Regions from separate parts of the Enterobacter sp. TMH.L2 genome, predicted to be linked through region 2. Evidence: predicted binding sites of a transcription regulator. Region 2 holds the regulator's gene; each other region holds the start of a gene.
What was found. Region 2 encodes PhoB, which activates phosphate uptake and scavenging genes when phosphate is short. Its sites were predicted from a motif close to CTGTCATAAAACTGNCNNAT; they were not measured.
Positions count from the first base shown of each region.

Region 1 (6,409 bases), 1.0 Mb from region 2:
CATCATGGACGGCGAATACGACCATCTGCCAGAGCAGGCGTTCTACATGGTTGGCTCCATCGACGAAGCCGTTGAGAAAGCGAAAAAACTTTAACGCCTAATCGGAGGGTGACATGGCTATGACTTACCACCTGGACGTCGTCAGCGCGGAGCAGCAAATGTTCTCCGGTCTGGTCGAAAAGATCCAGGTAACGGGTAGCGAAGGTGAGCTGGGTATCTACCCAGGTCACGCCCCGCTGCTCACCGCCATTAAGCCTGGTATGATTCGCATCGTTAAACAGCACGGACATGAAGAGTTTATCTACCTGTCCGGCGGTGTTCTGGAAGTTCAGCCGGGTAACGTAACCGTCCTGGCTGACACCGCAATTCGCGGTCAGGATCTCGACGAAGCGCGTGCCCTGGAAGCGAAACGCAAAGCTGAAGAGCACATGCACAGCTCCCACGGTGACGTGGATTACGCTCAGGCTTCTGCTGAACTGGCTAAAGCGATCGCCAAACTGCGCGTTATCGAGTTAACCAAAAAAGCGATGTAACTACCTGCTTGAAAAGACAAATGCCAGTCCGGGAAACCTGACTGGCATTTTTTATTTCTCAGCTTTATTCCATGCTCAAAATAACCATAAAACCAGCTAGATAGCGGTTTTCTCGGGGTGTTTAGCCCCTGTTTCGGCCTTAATTCTCATGGATTCTGCCGCGATTACTGCTATAAAAGACGCAGATAATCTCAAGGCGGTGAAATTAGCAGCAACGTATTTTTTGGTGCAAAATATGTAGAATTTTCAAGGCTAAATCGCTTTACTTCACACACTAAACAGATTCAGGACACGTATGTCAAACAGCGCAATGAGCGTGGTTATCCTTGCCGCCGGCAAAGGAACCCGCATGTACTCAGATCTTCCAAAGGTGCTGCACACGCTGGCTGGGAAGCCAATGGTTCAGCATGTCATTGACGCCGCTAATAAATTAGGTGCTCAGCGGGTGAACCTGGTGTATGGCCACGGCGGGGATCTGCTAAAGCAAACCCTGAACGACGGCTCGCTCAACTGGGTGCTGCAGGCGGAGCAGCTGGGAACCGGCCACGCGATGCAGATGGCGGCGCCGTTTTTTGCCGATGACGAAGACATTCTGATGCTGTACGGCGATGTGCCGCTGATCTCCGTCGAGACTTTACGGCGCCTGCGTGAAGCTAAACCGCAGGGCGGCATTGGTTTACTGACCGTTAAGCTTGACGATCCGACCGGCTATGGCCGCATTGCGCGGGAAAATGGCAAGGTCGTTGGCATCGTTGAGCATAAAGACGCCAGCGAAGAGCAGCGCAAAATCAATGAAATCAACACCGGGATTCTGGTGGCTAACGGCGCAGATCTGAAGCGCTGGCTCGGCAAGCTGGATAACAACAACGCCCAGGGCGAGTTTTACATCACGGACATTATTGCTCTGGCTCATGGTGAAGGGCGTGAAATTGCCGCCGTTCATCCGGATCGCCTGAGTGAAGTCGAAGGCGTGAATAACCGCCTGCAGCTTTCTCGCCTGGAACGCGTTTATCAGACGGAGCAGGCCGATAAGCTGCTGCTGGCGGGCGTTATGCTCCGCGATCCGGCTCGGTTCGATCTACGCGGTGAATTCACGCACGGGCGCGATGTTGAAATAGATACTAATGTCATTGTGGAAGGCCGCGTTACGCTGGGTAACCGCGTGAAGATTGGGACCGGCTGCGTGATTAAAAATGCCGTCATCGGTGATGACTGCGAAATCAGTCCGTATACGGTTATTGAAGATGCGACGCTTGAAGCCGCCTGCACCATCGGGCCATTTGCCCGCCTGCGCCCTGGCGCGGAACTAGCGGAAGGCGCTCACGTGGGCAACTTCGTTGAAATGAAGAAAGCTCGTCTGGGGAAAGGTTCTAAAGCGGGCCATTTGAGCTACCTCGGTGATGCCGAAATTGGCGACAACGTGAACATCGGTGCAGGCACAATTACCTGCAATTACGACGGCGCGAATAAACATAAAACGATCATTGGCGATGACGTGTTTGTTGGCTCTGATACTCAACTGGTGGCCCCGGTTACCGTGGCCAGCGGTGTCACCATTGGCGCCGGGACGACAGTGACGCGCGACATTGCTGAAAATGAACTGGTGATCAGCCGCGTAAAACAGAAACACATTCAGGGCTGGCAGCGTCCGGTTAAGAAACAGTAATTTCCCCTCACCCTAACCCTCTCCCCAAAGGGAGAGGGAACTGGACTGAGATGGCTTTCCCTTCCTCTCTAAGGGCCTGGGAGCTAAACAAAACACAGATTTCCTCCCTCTCCCTTCCGGGGAGAGGGCTGGGGTGAGGGGCGTTCTTGAAAACGCCCCGCCCAAAGGCAGTAACCATAAAAATAACCCCACTCTCTACAAGGCTCGGGGCTCCGGAAAACCGGAATAAACAGGTCAGCGACAACACATGGCTAACGCCATTATCAGGACTTAAAAATTATGTGTGGAATTGTTGGCGCAGTGGCGCAACGTGATATCGCTGAAATCCTTCTCGAAGGGCTTCGTCGTCTGGAATACCGCGGGTACGACTCTGCGGGCCTGGCGGTTGTTGACGACAAAGGTCACATGACCCGTCTGCGTCGTCTGGGTAAAGTACAGAAACTGGCGGAAGCTGCGGAAGAAACCGCTCTGCATGGCGGCACTGGGATTGCCCATACCCGTTGGGCAACGCACGGCGAACCTTCAGAAATTAATGCTCACCCACATGTTTCCGACCACATTGTGGTCGTACACAACGGTATTATCGAAAACCACGAGCCGCTGCGTGAAGCGCTGCAGTCTCGCGGCTACACGTTTGTCTCCCAGACGGATACCGAAGTTATTGCTCATCTGGTGCATTGGGAACTGGAGCAGGGTGGCACGCTGCGCGACGCTGTCCTTCGCACTATTCCTCAGCTTCGCGGCGCTTATGGCACCGTAATCATGGATACCCGTAACCCGGATGTGCTGCTGGCCGCGCGTTCCGGTAGCCCGATGGTCATCGGCCTGGGCATGGGTGAAAACTTTATCGCCTCCGATCAGCTGGCGCTGCTGCCGGTAACCCGCCGCTTTATCTTCCTCGAAGAAGGTGATATCGCAGAAGTGACCCGTCGCGCGGTGACCGTTTTTGATACTAAAGGCGAGCAGGTTCAGCGCCCAGACATCGAATCCAATCTGCAGTATGACGCGGGCGACAAAGGCATTTACCGTCATTACATGCAGAAAGAGATCTACGAGCAGCCGAACGCCATCAAAAACACCCTGGCCGGGCGCATCAGCCACGGTGAAGTGGATTTGACGGAGCTGGGGCCAAAAGCCAATGAAATGCTCTCTCAAGTTGAGCATATTCAAATCGTAGCCTGCGGTACGTCCTATAACTCAGGCATGGTTTCCCGCTACTGGTTTGAAGCGCTGGCCGGCGTGCCTTGCGATGTCGAAATCGCCTCTGAATTCCGCTACCGCAAATCTGCGGTGCGCCGCAACAGCCTGATGATCACCCTTTCCCAGTCTGGCGAAACAGCGGACACTCTCGCGGCGCTGCGCCTTTCCAAAGAGCTGGGCTATCTCGGTTCGCTGGCGATTTGTAACGTGGCAGGCTCTTCTCTGGTGCGTGAATCCGACCTGGCGCTGATGACCAATGCCGGAACGGAAATCGGCGTGGCCTCAACCAAAGCGTTTACCACTCAACTGACCGTACTGTTGATGCTGGTGGCTAAGCTGAGTCGCCTGAAAGGCGCTGACGCACAGGTTGAGCAAGATATCGTACATGGCCTGCAGGCGCTGCCAAGCCGTATCGAGCAAATGCTGTCCCAGGACAAACGCATTGAGCAGCTGGCGGAAGATTTCTCTGACAAACATCATGCGCTGTTCCTTGGCCGTGGCGATCAGTACCCGATCGCCATGGAAGGTGCGCTGAAGCTGAAAGAGATCTCCTATATTCACGCTGAAGCCTATGCGGCAGGCGAGCTGAAGCACGGCCCGCTGGCGCTGATCGATGCTGATATGCCGGTTATCGTTGTGGCTCCGAACAACGAGCTGTTGGAAAAACTGAAATCCAACATCGAAGAGGTTCGCGCCCGCGGTGGCCAGCTGTATGTGTTCGCCGACCGTGACGCCGGCTTTACCAGCAGCGACAACATGCACATCATCGAGATGCCGCATGTGGAAGAGGTGATTGCGCCTATCTTCTACACCGTGCCGCTGCAACTGCTGTCCTACCACGTGGCGCTGATCAAAGGCACCGACGTGGACCAGCCGCGTAACCTGGCGAAATCGGTAACAGTGGAATAAGCTGTTGTCATAAATGTTGAAGAATAAGCTGCCTACGGGCAGCTTTTTTATTTCTTGCTGTTTAATTATAACTATTTGATTTTAATTGTGATGATGAGTGGGTTTGGCTTAGGTTTTGCTGTTGAATTGCATTGTCATAAAACTGTCATAATTCGTACATTTAACTGTCACCAAACTGTCCTATTTTCTACCCTGTATTCAATTAAACAACAATTTACGAACATCTGGCAGGAGACATTATGAACGTTATGCGTACCACTGTCGCAACTGTTGTCGCCGCGACCTTATCTCTGAGCGCTTCTACTGCGTTTGCAGCTGCAAGCCTGACTGGCGCTGGTGCAACCTTCCCTGCGCCGGTGTATGCCAAGTGGGCAGATACCTACCAGAAAGAAACTGGTAACAAGGTGAACTACCAGGGTATCGGTTCCTCCGGCGGCGTGAAGCAAATCATTGCTAACACCGTTGACTTCGGCGCTTCTGACGCCCCTCTGGCGGATGACAAATTACAGCAAGAAGGCCTGTTCCAGTTCCCTACCGTAATCGGTGGCGTAGTGCTGGCGGTTAACCTGCCTGGCTTCAAGTCTGGCGAGCTGGTCCTGGACGGCAAAACCCTGGGTGACATCTACCTGGGCACCATCAAAAAATGGAACGACCCGGCGATTGCTAAGCTGAACCCAGGCCACAAACTGCCGGATCAGAACATCGCGGTTGTTCGTCGTGCTGACGGCTCCGGTACTTCCTTCGTGTTCACCAGCTACCTGTCTAAAGTGAACGAAGAGTGGAAATCTAAAATTGGCGCAGGCTCTACCGTTAACTGGCCAACCGGTCTGGGCGGCAAAGGCAACGACGGCATCGCAGCCTTCGTACAGCGTCTGCCAGGCTCCATTGGCTACGTTGAATACGCTTATGCTAAGCAGAACAACCTGACTTACACCAAGCTGCTGTCCGCTGACGGTAAACCAGTTAGCCCGACCGAAGCAAACTTTGCTAACGCGGCTAAAGGCGCTGACTGGAGCAAATCCTTCGCACAGGATCTGACCAACCAGAAAGGTGACGAAGCGTGGCCAATCACCTCCACCACCTTCATCCTGGTCCACAAAGAGCAGAAAAACCCTGAGCAGGGCGCAGAAGTGCTGAAGTTCTTTGACTGGGCATACAAATCTGGCGCGAAAGAAGCTAACGCCCTGGATTACGCAACGCTGCCAGCCTCTGTGGTTGAACAAGTTCGCGCTGCATGGAAGACCAATGTAAAAGACAGTTCCGGTAAGGCGCTGTACTAAGTGCAAAAATCTGGGGTAACAGGTATGTTACCCCGGTTTATTCAGCAACTACGAAGAGTACGCTATGGCTGTGACTAAGCCGACGTTTAAAGCCCCTGGCAAACAAGGCGATGTAATTTTCAGTGCGCTGGTAAGACTGGCTGCGCTGATTGTGCTATTTCTGCTGGGTGGGATTATCATCTCGCTGTTTATCTCCTCGCTGCCGAGCATTGAGAAGTTTGGCTTCTCTTTCCTCTGGTCCAAAGAGTGGGATGCCCCTAATGAAGTCTTCGGTGCACTGGTGCCGATCTACGGAACCCTCGTAACCTCGTTTATCGCACTGCTGATTGCGGTTCCGGTGAGCTTTGGTATCGCGCTGTTCCTGACAGAACTTGCGCCTGGCTGGCTGAAGCGCCCGCTGGGTATCGCCATTGAACTGCTGGCGGCCATTCCAAGTATCGTGTACGGCATGTGGGGCCTGTTTATCTTTGCTCCCCTGTTCGCGACTTACTTCCAGGAACCCGTAGGCAACGTGCTCTCTGCCGTGCCTATCGTTGGCGCGCTGTTCTCTGGCCCTGCGTTTGGTATCGGCATTCTTGCCGCCGGCGTGATCCTCGCCATTATGATCATCCCTTACATTGCCTCCGTGATGCGCGATGTCTTCGAACAAACGCCAGTGATGATGAAAGAATCGGCCTACGGCATCGGCTGTACCACCTGGGAAGTTATCTGGCGCATTGTTTTGCCGTTCACCAAAAACGGCGTTATTGGCGGCGTGATGCTTGGCCTTGGCCGTGCGCTGGGTGAAACCATGGCGGTGACCTTTATCATCGGCAACACCT
Region 1 covers NZ_CP193791.1:4,667,258-4,673,666, forward strand. The annotation lists gene atpD (F0F1 ATP synthase subunit beta) at 1-94, shown strand, start outside; gene ACREYP_RS22350 (F0F1 ATP synthase subunit epsilon) at 114-533, shown strand; gene glmU (bifunctional UDP-N-acetylglucosamine diphosphorylase/glucosamine-1-phosphate N-acetyltransferase GlmU) at 829-2,199, shown strand; gene glmS (glutamine--fructose-6-phosphate transaminase (isomerizing)) at 2,479-4,308, shown strand; gene pstS (phosphate ABC transporter substrate-binding protein PstS) at 4,548-5,588, shown strand; gene pstC (phosphate ABC transporter permease PstC) at 5,653-6,409, shown strand, end outside.
Region 1: the regulator PhoB is predicted to act here: its motif matches at 4,440-4,459, upstream of pstS (phosphate ABC transporter substrate-binding protein PstS).

Region 2 (6,409 bases):
CAGAGTGACTTGCTGCTGATGCTGGCGCTCCAGAAGCTGTTTACGCTGTTCCAGCTCAAGGCGCTCGGTCTCTTCCAGCAGAGCGCGGCGGAAATCGGCTTCGTCGCTGAACTGGCTGGCCGAAAGCGCATTCCTGAACTGTGTCTGCGCCTCCGTGGTTTCTTCTTCGCTTTGCTTCAGCTGCTGTTGCAGGGACTGGCGCTGCCCTTCCAGCAGGTTGCAATCGTTATGCAGCGTTTGCCAGTTTTGCAGCGCCGCCTGGTGCTCGTGTTCATCCAGCGGCTGCGGGGCGGAGCCATCGTCCGCAAGGGTTGAGAGCAACATGTCGAGAGCGGAGAGCTGCTGGCGAAGCTGCGGCAGTTTGTCCTGCTGGTGCTGCCATTGCTGAGATTCCCTTTGGCGAGCCTCCAGCCAGGTTTGCTCTTCGCCAGGCTCAGGATGCTGGAGACCGGCCTGCTCCAGCCCCGCTTGCAGCGACGCGCGCTGTGCCAGGTAGTCTGCTTTCAGTTTTTCATGCTGCTGGCTGTCGCGTTGATATTGCGCCTCCAGCGCCTGCCGCTCGCCAAGCTGGCGCAGCTGCAGCTCGCGCTGTTCCTGATCGTCAAGCCAGGCGCTGAGATCGTCCTGAGGCGTTAAAGCGATGGCAAGTTCCGCACACTGCTGCTGCCAGCGGGCTGACAGTACAGTTTTTTCTGCCTCAATGGCGGTGCTGGCCTGCGCCAGTTTTTCGCGCTGCTGGCGCTGGGTATCAAGCTGACCTTTAAGGGCAAAGCCAAGCTCTGCGAGTTTAGCCACTTCTTGCTTAAGGGCGGCCAGGCGCTGTTGGTTCTCCCCAGGTTCGAGAGCCTTATACGCCTCTACAGCCGGGTGTTGGGTTGAGCCGCAAAGCGGACACGGCGAGTCAGGCTGCAGGCGTGCGCGCTCGGCTTCAAGGCTTTGGATGCGCTTTTCCTGTTCGACGACTTTTTCCAGATCCGCTTCGTGCTGGCGTTTGTCTTTGTACTGCTGGCGCTTTTGCCCCAGGTCAACGTCTCGCTCGGCAATCTGTTTCTCCAGCTCGGCAAGCTCGCGCCGTTGCTCGGTTTTGCGTTTCTCCAGCGTGGCAAACTGCGGCTGCAAAGTAGCCAACAGCTGGCGGGCAGGCCGGGTTGCCAGCATCCGCTGTAAATGAGCGCTCACTTCATCAGGAGAAAGGCTAAGCTTTGGCTCCGGCAGCACCTGCAGCTTTTGCCGACTGGCCTCGAGCGCCTGCTTTAGCTCGGTAAGCTGTTTTTCGTCGCGCTGCTGCTGCGTGAATGCCATGCGCCAGCCCGTCAGTTCGGCAGACCAAAGTCGATAACGGTCATTCGCCGCGAGCCAGTCTTCGACCTGCTGAGCTTCTCTCTTCAGCCGCTGAGCCTGTTCGGCGGCCAGCATTCGGGTTTGCTGCCGGCGGACGGAAAGCTGCTGTAAGCGGGTATTCACTTTCTCCGCCGCCTCGCTGTTTTGCTTCAGCGACTGCTGCTTTTCCTGCAGCCGCTGCCAGTCAGGGCGAAGTTTTTCGGCGGGCAAAGCTCGGGTCAGTTTCGCCAGCATGGGCTCTGCGTCTTTGACCGCCTGACTGGCTGTGCCCAGCGCCTGCTGCTTTTGGACTTTGTCGGCAGAAAGCCGGGTTAGCTGAGCGAGCCATTGCTGGTGCTGCTGCTGCTGTTGGTGCTCCACGGAAAGCTTTTTCTCTTCCAGAGTGAGCGCCTGCAAACTCTCGGTAAGCTGCTGTTGCTGCTCAGCAGTTAGTAGCGCGACGCCGGAAGCCTGAGCCAGCAGGTTTTCAAGGCGGCTTTTGATTTGCTTATGATTTTCAAACACCGCGGCGGAAACGGTGCCGTAAATCTCCGTGCCGGTCAGCTCTTCAAGCAGCGAGGCGCGGTCGTTGGCATCGGCGTTTAAAAAGGCGGCGAACTGCCCCTGGGAGAGCATCATTGAGCGGGTGAAACGGTCGTAGTCCAGCCCGGTGAGCGCGGCGATAATCTCCAGCTTGTCTTTGATTTTATCCGCCAGGATTTTGCCGTCGCTGATTTGAGCCAGCTCCACGCGCGGCGCCTGAAGGTTGCCGTTTGCCGCGTTGCGGGCGCGGTTCTGGCTCCAGAAGGCGCGATAGCCCGTACCTTTTACCTCAAACTCGACTTCGGCCAGGCATTCTGCGGTGTCGCGGGTCATCAAGTCATTTTGCGACTGCGACACGGTGCTGAGGCGCGGTGTCTTGTGGTACAGCGCCAGGCAAATGGCATCCAGCAGGGTGGTTTTGCCCGCGCCCGTGGGGCCGGTGATGGCAAACAGCCCGTTGCTGGCGAAAGGCTCCTGGGTGAAATCAATTTTCCACTCGCCTTTCAGGGAGTTAATGTTTTTTAACCGCAGGCTGAGGATCTTCATGCCTGTTCCTCCCGCTGGTGCAAATCTGAAAGGGTTTGGGCAAACAGCGTTCTTAGCCTGGCGGCGCGCTCCTCGCTGGTTTCTTCCTGACTCAGTCGCCGCTCAAAAACTTCTTCAACGCTTAACTCGCTCAGCGTCTCTTTATGCTGGCTGGCAATCACCCGCTCGCGCTGTTCGCGGCTGCGGCGCAGCAGAACGACTTCAACCGGCAAATCGTCTGTGAGCGCCTGCACCTGGCGCTGCATGTCGTGCAGATATTCGTCGGTGGCGATTTCGATATCCAGCCAGACTTTGGGTTCAGCAGGCGCGTTTCGCCACTGCTCTAGCTGCCGCTCGATTTCACTCAGCGACCCTTTCACGATGGCCAGCGGCTGGCTGATGGGGACTTCCAGAGGCTCGACGCTGGTTAGCGCTCCGCCGCTGAATGTCACCAGAAAAACGGTTTTTGCTTTGCCGGTTTCGTCGAAGCTCAGCGGAATCGGCGAGCCGCTGTAGCGAATATGCTCCGTGCCGCCAATTTTTTGCGCGCGATGAATGTGCCCGAGCGCAATGTAGTCGGCGGGCGGGAAGTGCTGCGCCGGGAAGGCATCCAGCGTGCCAATATAAATGTCACGCACCGCATCGGATTTCGTGACGCCTACCGTGGTCAGGTGCCCGGTGGCAATTATCGGCAGCGGCTGGTCACCGCGAAGCGCCACGGCGGCGGCATAACATTGCTGGTAATGTTCGCTGATGGCTTCCATTAAAGAGCGCTGTTTTTCATGGCCGGACAGCCCCGCCTGGCTGCTTTGAATGTCGCGAGGACGCAGGAAAGGAATTGGGCAGAGAATCGCCCCCGGCGTGCCGTCTTTTTGATTGAGCAGCAGCGCCTGTTCGTCTTTGTTATGGCGGGCGCTGGCAATGACGCGGGTGTTCAGGCAGGCCAGCAGCTCCCGGGATTCATTCAGGGTAGCTACGGAATCGTGATTCCCCGCCAGCACCACGAGCTGGCAGCCGGTGCCCTGCAGCTGCACGACAAAACGGTTATACATTTCACGGGCGTAGCTCGGCGGCGAGCCGGTATCAAAGATATCTCCCGCGACGAGGATCGCATCCACCTGATGCTCGACCGCGGCGTTTAATAGCCAGTCGAGAAAGGCCTGATGTTCAGAAACCCGGCTTTTGGTATAGAAGTTTTGGCCGAGGTGCCAGTCTGATGTGTGGAGAATGCGCATAACCTGTCCCATGGCAAAGAGGCGAATTACCGATTATAAGCTATTGAGCTGGCAGCGTAACCGCCAGTAAAAATCCATGGCTGTCATAATTCAAAAAGGTGAAATATCTTGCCGTCATCTTTTTCATAAATCTGTCACAAATCTGACGCATACTGGCGCACAATTAATAAGAGATGGTCTCTTTTCAACAGGGTAAATCATGGCGAGACGCATTTTAGTCGTAGAAGATGAAGCTCCGATTCGTGAAATGGTGAGCTTTGTGCTCGAGCAAAATGGCTTCCAGTCGGTAGAGGCGGAAGATTATGACAGCGCGGTTAACCTGCTGATTGAACCTTTCCCCGACCTGATCCTGCTGGACTGGATGCTGCCAGGCGGTTCCGGGATCCAGTTTATCAAGCACCTGAAGCGTGAAGCGCTGACCCGCGAAATCCCGGTGATGATGCTGACCGCGCGTGGCGAAGAAGAAGATCGCGTGCGTGGCCTTGAAGTCGGTGCCGATGATTACATCACTAAGCCGTTCTCGCCTAAAGAGCTGGTGGCGCGTATTAAAGCGGTGATGCGCCGTATTTCCCCGATGGCGGTGGAAGAAGTGATTGAGATGCAGGGGCTGAGCCTGGACCCGTCCTCACACCGCGTGATGACCGGCGAAGATCCGCTCGACATGGGGCCAACTGAATTTAAGCTGTTACACTTCTTTATGACCCACCCGGAGCGCGTTTACAGCCGTGAACAGCTGCTCAATAACGTGTGGGGAACGAACGTTTACGTTGAAGACCGTACCGTAGACGTGCATATTCGTCGCCTGCGTAAAGCGTTGGAAACAAGTGGTCATGACAAAATGGTGCAAACAGTTCGCGGCACGGGTTATCGTTTTTCAACCCGTTTTTAATATGCTGACAGGAGCGTGACGCGTGCTGGAACGGCTGTCATGGAAAAGGCTGGTACTGGAGCTGGTGCTCTGTTGTATGCCAGCGGCAATTCTCGGATTGATTTTTGGCCACCTGCCGTGGTTTTTACTGGCGGCGGTGACCGCCCTGTTAAGCTGGCATTTCTGGAATTTACTTCGTCTTTCCTGGTGGCTGTGGGTTGACCGCAGCATGACCCCGCCGCCCGGGCGGGGAAGCTGGGAACCTCTGCTGTACGGGCTGCACCAGATGCAGCTGCGTAATAAAAAGCGCCGCAAAGAGTTGGGCAACCTGATCAAACGCTTCCGAAGCGGAGCCGAATCGCTGCCCGATGCGGTGGTGCTGACCACCGAAGAAGGCACCATTTTTTGGTGTAACGGCCTGGCGCAACAGCTGCTTGGCCTGCGCTGGCCTGACGACAGCGGCCAAAATATCCTCAACCTGCTGCGTTACCCTGAATTCTCGCAATACGTGGCGAAGCAGCAGTTTGGTCGCCCGCTGACGCTGATACTCAACAATGGCCGTCATCTTGAGTTCCGCGTGATGCCCTACGCCGACGGGCAGTGGCTGATGGTGGCGCGAGACGTCACGCAGATGCACCAGCTTGAAGGCGCTCGCCGCAATTTCTTTGCCAACGTTAGCCATGAGCTGCGCACGCCGCTGACCGTGTTACAGGGTTACCTGGAGATGATGCAGGATCAGGCTTTGGAAGGGCCGTTGCGGGATAAAGCCCTGCATACCATGCGCGAGCAAACTTCACGCATGGAAGGGCTGGTGAGGCAATTGTTAACGCTGTCGCGCATAGAAGCCGCGCCCACGCTGTCGATGAATGAGAAAATCGACGTGCCGCTGATGCTGCGCGTGGTGGAACGAGAGGCGCAGACGTTGAGCCAGCAGAAGCAAACGCTCACTTTTAACGTTGAGCCAGGGCTGCAGGTTTACGGTAACGAAGAGCAGCTGCGCAGCGCGATCTCTAACCTGGTGTATAACGCGGTGAATCACACGCCTGCCGGGACGCACATCACCGTCACCTGGCGCAGGCTGCCTCACGGCGTAGCGTTCAGCGTGAAGGATACCGGGCCGGGGATCTCCGCCGAGCACATTCCGCGCCTGACGGAGCGTTTCTACCGAGTAGACAAAGCGCGTTCCCGGCAGACCGGAGGCAGCGGGCTTGGGCTGGCCATCGTGAAGCATGCCCTTAGCCATCATGATGCGCGGCTGGATATCGAAAGCGTACCGGGGCAGGGTTCGACGTTTTCGTTCATCCTGCCCGAGCGCTTAATCGCTCCTGAGTCAGCGGTGGCTGCACATTAATTCACCGCAACCGTCAAGTACACTTTCCACAGGCCAGTTTTCTGGCCTTTTTGTTTGTATTTTCACCACTCGTTAAGCGATGAATATCGAATTGATGCTTTTTTGTCCGCATGATAAGCCATAACAAAAGCGTATAATCAACTTTATTCACTGGTTATGCGTATTTTTAAAGGATATATTTCTGGTTTCCCGATCCCTTCTTGTCTTCAAACGCTATAAGCGTTTTAATTGCCCCCCTGTTATTACCAGACCGACTGAAATTGCGTGGTAATTCGACTAACTATTCTTCGCCACCGATCCGGAGAAGCATATTCCGCTGTCGTTACCGGTAATAACCGCGTTTTTACCGAACGTTATTTGGACTGAACGTCGGTTTAAAAATTTGAGCATTTTCAACACCACACATCCACAGGCTGCTTTATTTTATGACCTATCATTTGAAATCTCGTGACATCATCGCTCTGGGCTTTATGACCTTTGCGCTGTTTGTCGGCGCGGGCAACATTATTTTCCCTCCTATGGTTGGCTTACAGGCTGGCGAGCACGTCTGGACGGCGGCGCTTGGCT
Region 2 covers NZ_CP193791.1:3,618,295-3,624,703, reverse strand. The annotation lists gene sbcC (exonuclease subunit SbcC) at 1-2,409, opposite strand, end outside; gene sbcD (exonuclease subunit SbcD) at 2,406-3,623, opposite strand; gene phoB (phosphate response regulator transcription factor PhoB) at 3,823-4,512, shown strand; gene phoR (phosphate regulon sensor histidine kinase PhoR) at 4,535-5,842, shown strand; gene brnQ (branched-chain amino acid transporter carrier protein BrnQ) at 6,268-6,409, shown strand, end outside.

Region 3 (6,409 bases), 1.7 Mb from region 2:
AGATAACCGCTATACCCGCGCCTGGGCTCAGCTCGGCGAAACGCTGCCGCGGCCAAAAGCGATTGTGGTGGTGTCGGCCCACTGGTTCACCCGTGGAACGGGCGTGACCGCGATGGAAGCGCCGAAGACGATTCACGACTTTGGTGGTTTTCCTCAGGCGCTGTATGACACGCATTACCCGGCACCTGGCTCGCCTGAGCTGGCGCAGCAGCTGGTTGAATTATTGGCACCAACGCCGGTGGCGTTAGATAAAGAGGCATGGGGCTTTGACCACGGCTCGTGGGGAGTGCTGATCAAGATGTACCCTAACGCGGATATCCCGATGGTGCAGCTGAGCATTGACAGCACGAAGCCGGCAGCCTGGCATCTGGAGACTGGCCGCAAACTGGCCACGCTACGTGACCAGGGCATTATGCTGGTGGCGAGCGGTAACGTGGTGCATAACCTGAGAACTGCGCGCTGGCACGGTGAAAATACACCTTACCCCTGGGCTGAGTCGTTTAACGACTATGTTAAAGCCAACCTGACCTGGAAGGGGCCTGCGGAGGAGCATCCGCTGGTGAACTATCTCAGTCATGAAGGCGGTTCACTGTCTAACCCGACGGCGGAGCATTTCCTGCCGCTACTTTATGTCCTGGGCGCGTGGGACGGCAAAGAGCCGGTGACGATTCCGGTCGACGGCATAGAGATGGGATCGCTAAGTATGCTGTCGGTTGTGGTAGGATAAACAAAAAAGCGCCCAATGGGCGCTTTTTTAATGCTCTATTCCACAAAGATATGCGGATAGAAACGGGAAAGATCCTGCGTAATAAGCTCGCGATCCTCACGAATCCCGATCCCTGCAGGCTGATCGTTAATAAGCCAGCTGCCAATCAGCGTATAGCTGTCGCCGAATTTTGGTAGCGGATAGAACTGCTGGACGATCATGCCTTCTTCGCCGTACGGCCCGTCAACGCGCGCGATCTCCTGGCCATTCTCGATGATCTTCACGTTGGCGCCTTCGCGGGAGAAGATTGGCTTCACGACGTATTTTTCCATCGGCGGGAAGTTATCTTCGGCGAAATAAGCCGGCAGCAGGTTAGGGTGGCCCGGGAACATCTCCCACAGCATCGGCAGCAGGGCTTTGTTGGAGATAATGCTTTTCCAGGCTGGCTCCAGCCAGCGCACGCCGGCATCTTCCAGCTTGGTGGAGAACATCTCGCGGAGCATGAATTCCCACGGGTAGAGCTTGAACAGGTTGCTGATAACCTGATCCTGCAGGTCGGTAAACTGACCTTTTTCGCCGAGGCCAATTTCCTCGATAAACAGGAACTCACTGGCGACGTCAGATTCGGCGGCGCAGTCCTGCAGATACTGCACGGTGCCGCGATCTTCTACCGTGTCCTGACAGCAGGCAAAGTGCAGCAGATTGAAACCATGCTGCTGCTTGAGTTCGGCGAAACGTTCGATCAGCTTTTCCTGCAGGCTGTTGAACTGGTCTGCGCCTTCGGGCAGATTGCCCGCCGCCACCTGATCTTCAAGCCAGATCCACTGGAAGAAAGCCGCTTCATACAGCGACGTTGGCGTATCGGCATTGTTTTCCAGCAGCTTGGGTTCACCCACGCCATCCCACGCCAGATCCAGGCGGGAATAAAGGGAGGGCTGCTGGCTGCGCCATGATTGGCGAACAAATTCCCAGGTGTGTTTCGGAATGCGGAAACGGGCCATTAGCTCGTCGCTGGCCACCACTTTTTCCACAACCTGCAGACACATTTGATGCAGCTCGGCGGTGACCTCTTCCAGGCGTTCAACCTGAGCCAGCGTGAGCTTGTAATAGGCGTCTTCACACCAGTACGGCTCCCCGTACATGGTGTGAAAATTGAAGCCGTATTCCGTGGCTTTTTCGCGCCAGTCCGGGCGTTCAACGAGAGAAACTCTTTCCATGATTTATCAGCCGCCCATCGAACGGCTGCTGCCGGAGGTGGCGCTGCTGCGCTGCATGGTGGATTGCTTGGCCACTGACTCACCAAAGCCGCCGCGAGTCACCGTTGAGGTGGTCGCAGGTTTTGGTGCCATCGCACTTTTCGGAACGGTTGTCGTCCGGCCTGGGGTGGCCGCGCCGTAGCTTTTACCGCTGGCATCGGCGTACTTGCCGTAAGCCGGGCTGGCCGGGTTTTTTGAGGTAAACAGCGGCTGCTGCGCAAAGCCCGCGCCGCCGCCCATCAGACGGCCCATCATGTAGCCCGCCATCAGCGGCATCCAGAAGCTGCCGCTTTGCTGCGGTTGAGCCTGAGCCTGGCTTTCGCCGGCAAGGCTTGCCTGAGCAGGGGCTGGCTGGCACTGGCCTTCGCCAAACTCGGCCACGCAGGCTTCACGGGAAGCGTACTTCGGTGCCGTGCGCTCGGCTTCTTTCAGAGCGTTATTATAGGCGGTGGTACATTCCGCGCTTTTGCTCGGGTTTGCCTGCGAGCAGTCGTCCGCGTTTTGGTACATTGAGACGGTTTCGTCGCTTTGTTCACAGCCGGCCAGCATAAAGACGGCGGTGACCGCCAACGCCACCGGCGTTAAATGGCGTGCGTTCCAGCTTTTGCGGAACGATGAATGATTTATATTTTTTGTCCGTTTCATTTAATCAGTCCTGAGCCCAGTAGGTTTGGTGCTAAGGATAGGGGATGAGCGGTTGAAATTGAAGCGATGTTGGCCTGTTGGCAGGAGATCTTTACGTTGCCTTACGTTCAAACGCGAGACAGAAAAAAAGGGGCGTAAAAATACGCCCCTTTCGTTGGCATTCCGGCGATTAATTAGCGAATGGGTTCGCTTTTTTCCCGCTGGTGGCCGCAGCCGGAGTGGCATGAGTTGCCTTAGTGGAAGCCGTCGCTGGCGCGGTGTTGTAACCGTCAGCGCGGGCATCCTGCTCTGGGGTTTCCGGCGCAACGCTGTCCGCAGAGGTTGAAACCGGTTTGCCCAGCGTATTGTTCAGCGCAATCAGATCTTGCTCGTTCAACGTACCCAACGCTGATTTAATATTCAGCTGGTTAATCAGGTAGTTATAACGTGCGCTGGAGAGTTGCTGTTTGGCGTTATACAGCGTGGTGGTCGCATCCAGCACGTCAACGATAGTACGGGTACCCACCGAGTAACCGGCTTCCATCGCATCCAGGGAGCTTTGCGCAGACACCACGGCCTGTTTGTAAGCGTTGATGGTGCTGATAGAGGCGTTCACGTTATTAAAGGAAGAACGCACGGTCTGTACCACGCTGCGGTGCGCGCTTTCCAGCTGCTCGCTGGCACCCACAAAGTTGTACTGAGCCTGTTTAACCTGAGAGTTAACCTGGCCACCCTGGTACAGCGGCAGGGAGAAGCTCAGGCCAACCTGGTTCTGCCCTTTATAGCTGTTGTCATACTGCGAATTGCCGGAAGTTTTAGAACCATTGTAGCTGTTGTTAGTGACGCCGCTGGATGCGTTCAGGCTCAGCGTCGGCAGATGACCATCTTCAGCCAGGCGAATTTGTTCGCGCGCCAGATCCTGGCTCAGGCGAGCCTGAAGCAGGCTAAGGTTGCGTTTTTCAGCATCTTTTAGCAGGTTGTTGACCGCATCTGGCTTGCTGGTTTTGAAACCGTCTACGTTCAGAGAAGCCAGGCTCAGATAGTCGTTCCCGGTGACCTGACGCAGTGATTCCACCGCGTTGTCCAGGTTATTACGGGCGGTGACTTCATTCGCCAGCACGGTGTCGTACTGCGCGCGGGCGTTCTGCACGTCAGTGATGGCGACCAGGCCTACGTTAAAGCGCTGAGTGGTTTGATCCAACTGGCGGTAAATGGCCTGTTTCTGCGCTTCAGTATAGGAAAGCGCGTCAATGGCGCTCAGCACGTTGAAATAGGCTGTGGCCGTGTTCAGGATCAGAGACTGCTGATCGGTCTGGAAGCTGACGTCCTGAATCCCCGCGGTTTTTTCCTGCAGGCTCAGTGCGCGCCATTTCGACATATCAAAAATGGTTTGCGTCAGCTGTAACGTTGCGCTGGTCGTGTTGGAGTTAATACCGTTAGAGTCGCGGAAACCGTTACCGTAGGTGTAATCTGCACCCAGGCCCAGCTGTGGCAGTAATGGGCTGCGTGCTTCATTAATTTTTTCGAATGCGGCGTCACGGTCAGCAGCGGATTTACGCAGGTCCGGGTTGCTGGTGCGCGCCTGTTGATAAACCTGCAGCAGGTTTTCTGCCTGGCTCATGGCGCTGAAACCCGTTAGGCTCAGACCGATAAGAATGGGGAGCAGTTTCTTCATTTGCATTCCTTGTTGTGAAGCAGAATTATTTTGTTTAACGCCGACAGGAGTCAAAGATGATCGCCGATTCTACAGATTCCGTCAGCCGGGCAGGTTGGCGTAAAGTGCCATCTACCTTAATTTTCACCAATCTACCACATCAAAATTGAAAGGGCAGTTACGCAGGGTTGAAATCGCCCGGCCAGCGCCCATTTGTCATCAGGACATCATCTATGAACAAGTCAGAAAAGCTAGAGGCTACTTTCGCCAAAAAGGATGTAGAAATTATTGCACGGGAAACGCTTTATCGTGGCTTTTTTTCACTCGATCTTTATCGTTTTCGTCATCGTTTATTCAACGGCGAAATGAGTGGCGAAGTCAGGCGCGAAATTTTTGAACGCGGTCACGCTGCGGTGCTGCTACCCTATGACCCTGTGCGTGATGAAGTCGTGCTGATAGAGCAGATTCGTATCGCGGCCTGGGACACCAGCGAAACTCCATGGCTGTTAGAAATGATCGCCGGCATGATTGAAGAGGGCGAAAGCGTAGAAGATGTTGCGCGTCGTGAAGCCGTAGAAGAAGCTGGCCTTGCTGTGGGCCGAACCAAACCGGTTCTGAGCTATTTAGCCAGCCCCGGCGGCACCAGCGAAAGGTTGTCTATTTTAGTCGGAGAAGTGGATGCCACTCAGGCCAAAGGTATTCATGGCCTGGTGGAAGAAAACGAAGATATTCGTGTTCATGTGGTGAGCCGGGAGCAGGCTTACCAGTGTGTCGAAGAGGGGAGCATCGACAACGCGGCGACGGTCATCGCTTTGCAATGGCTGCAGCTGCATTATGAGCAACTAAGAAAAGAGTGGAATCACTGATTATGAAGCGCTATACCCCTGACTTCCCCGAAATGATGCGTTTGTGCGAAACCAACTTCGCGCAGCTGCGCCGTCTGTTGCCGAAAAATGATGCAGCGGGCGAAACGGTAACCTATCAGGTTAATAGCGCCAGATATCGATTAACTATTTCAGAATCAACACGTTATACCACCCTGGTGGAAATAGAACAAACGCACCCCTCGGTGAGTTACTGGAGCCTGCCGTCAATGTCGGTCAGGCTGTATCACGACGCGATGGTCGCGGAAGTGTGTTCAAGCCAGCAGATCTTTCGCTTCAAAGCGCGATATGATTATCCGAATAAAAAGTTGCATCAACGCGACGAAAAGCATCAAATTAACCAGTTTCTTGCTGATTGGCTGCGCTACTGTTTAGCGCATGGAGCAATGGCCGTGCCTGTGTATACCTAGTTTTTTTAGGGTTGAGGACGGTTAACGGCACAACGCCCTGAATAATGGATGGTATTGATACCCTGAATGAATCGAGCTGCCGCCTGGATATCAGCAGCTTAAGTGTGGTGGGTAGTAAGTGTGCGTGAAACCTAAGGACACCATTTGGAAAGCCTGTTAACCCTTCCTGTGGCCGATGGAGGCCGAATCAGGATATTGCAAATAACCGATACCCATTTGTTCGCTGGAAAGAACGAAACGCTGCTCGGGATTAATACCTGGAAGAGCTATCAGGCGGTGCTGACCGCTATTCTGGCCGAACAGCGTGCCTGCGACTTACTGGTGGCAACCGGGGATTTGGCCCAGGATCACAGCGTGGAGGCTTATCAGCACTTTGCTGAAGGAGTCTCCCGCATTTCTGCGCCTTGCGTTTGGCTGCCGGGTAACCACGATTTTCAGCCTGCAATGTTTAACGCTCTGCAGGAAGCGGGTATTTCCCCGGCCAAGCGCGTTTATATCGGCGATCGCTGGCAAATCTTGCTGCTGGACAGCCAGGTCTTTGGCGTTCCCCACGGTGAACTGAGCGACTATCAGCTGGAATGGCTTGAGCGTCAGCTGGCTGCGGCTCCAGAGCGTCACACCCTACTTTTGCTGCATCATCATCCTCTTCCTGCCGGCTGCAGCTGGCTGGATCAGCACAGCCTGCGCAATGCTGCCGCACTGGATGCCGTGCTTAAGCCCTGGCCGCAGGTGAAAACGCTGCTTTGTGGGCACATTCATCAGGAACTGGATCTCGACTGGAACGGCCGCAGAATGCTGGCCACGCCTTCGACATGCGTCCAGTTCAAACCCCACTGCGCCAATTTCACGCTCGACACCATTGAGCCGGGGTGGCG
Region 3 covers NZ_CP193791.1:497,676-504,084, forward strand. The annotation lists gene ygiD (4,5-DOPA-extradiol-dioxygenase) at 1-727, shown strand, start outside; gene ACREYP_RS02495 (glutathionylspermidine synthase family protein) at 763-1,923, opposite strand; gene ACREYP_RS02500 (DUF1190 family protein) at 1,930-2,607, opposite strand; gene tolC (outer membrane channel protein TolC) at 2,777-4,267, opposite strand; gene nudF (ADP-ribose diphosphatase) at 4,474-5,106, shown strand; gene ACREYP_RS02515 (DUF1249 family protein) at 5,109-5,534, shown strand; gene cpdA (3',5'-cyclic-AMP phosphodiesterase) at 5,679-6,409, shown strand, end outside.
Region 3: the regulator PhoB is predicted to act here: its motif matches at 4,382-4,401, upstream of nudF (ADP-ribose diphosphatase).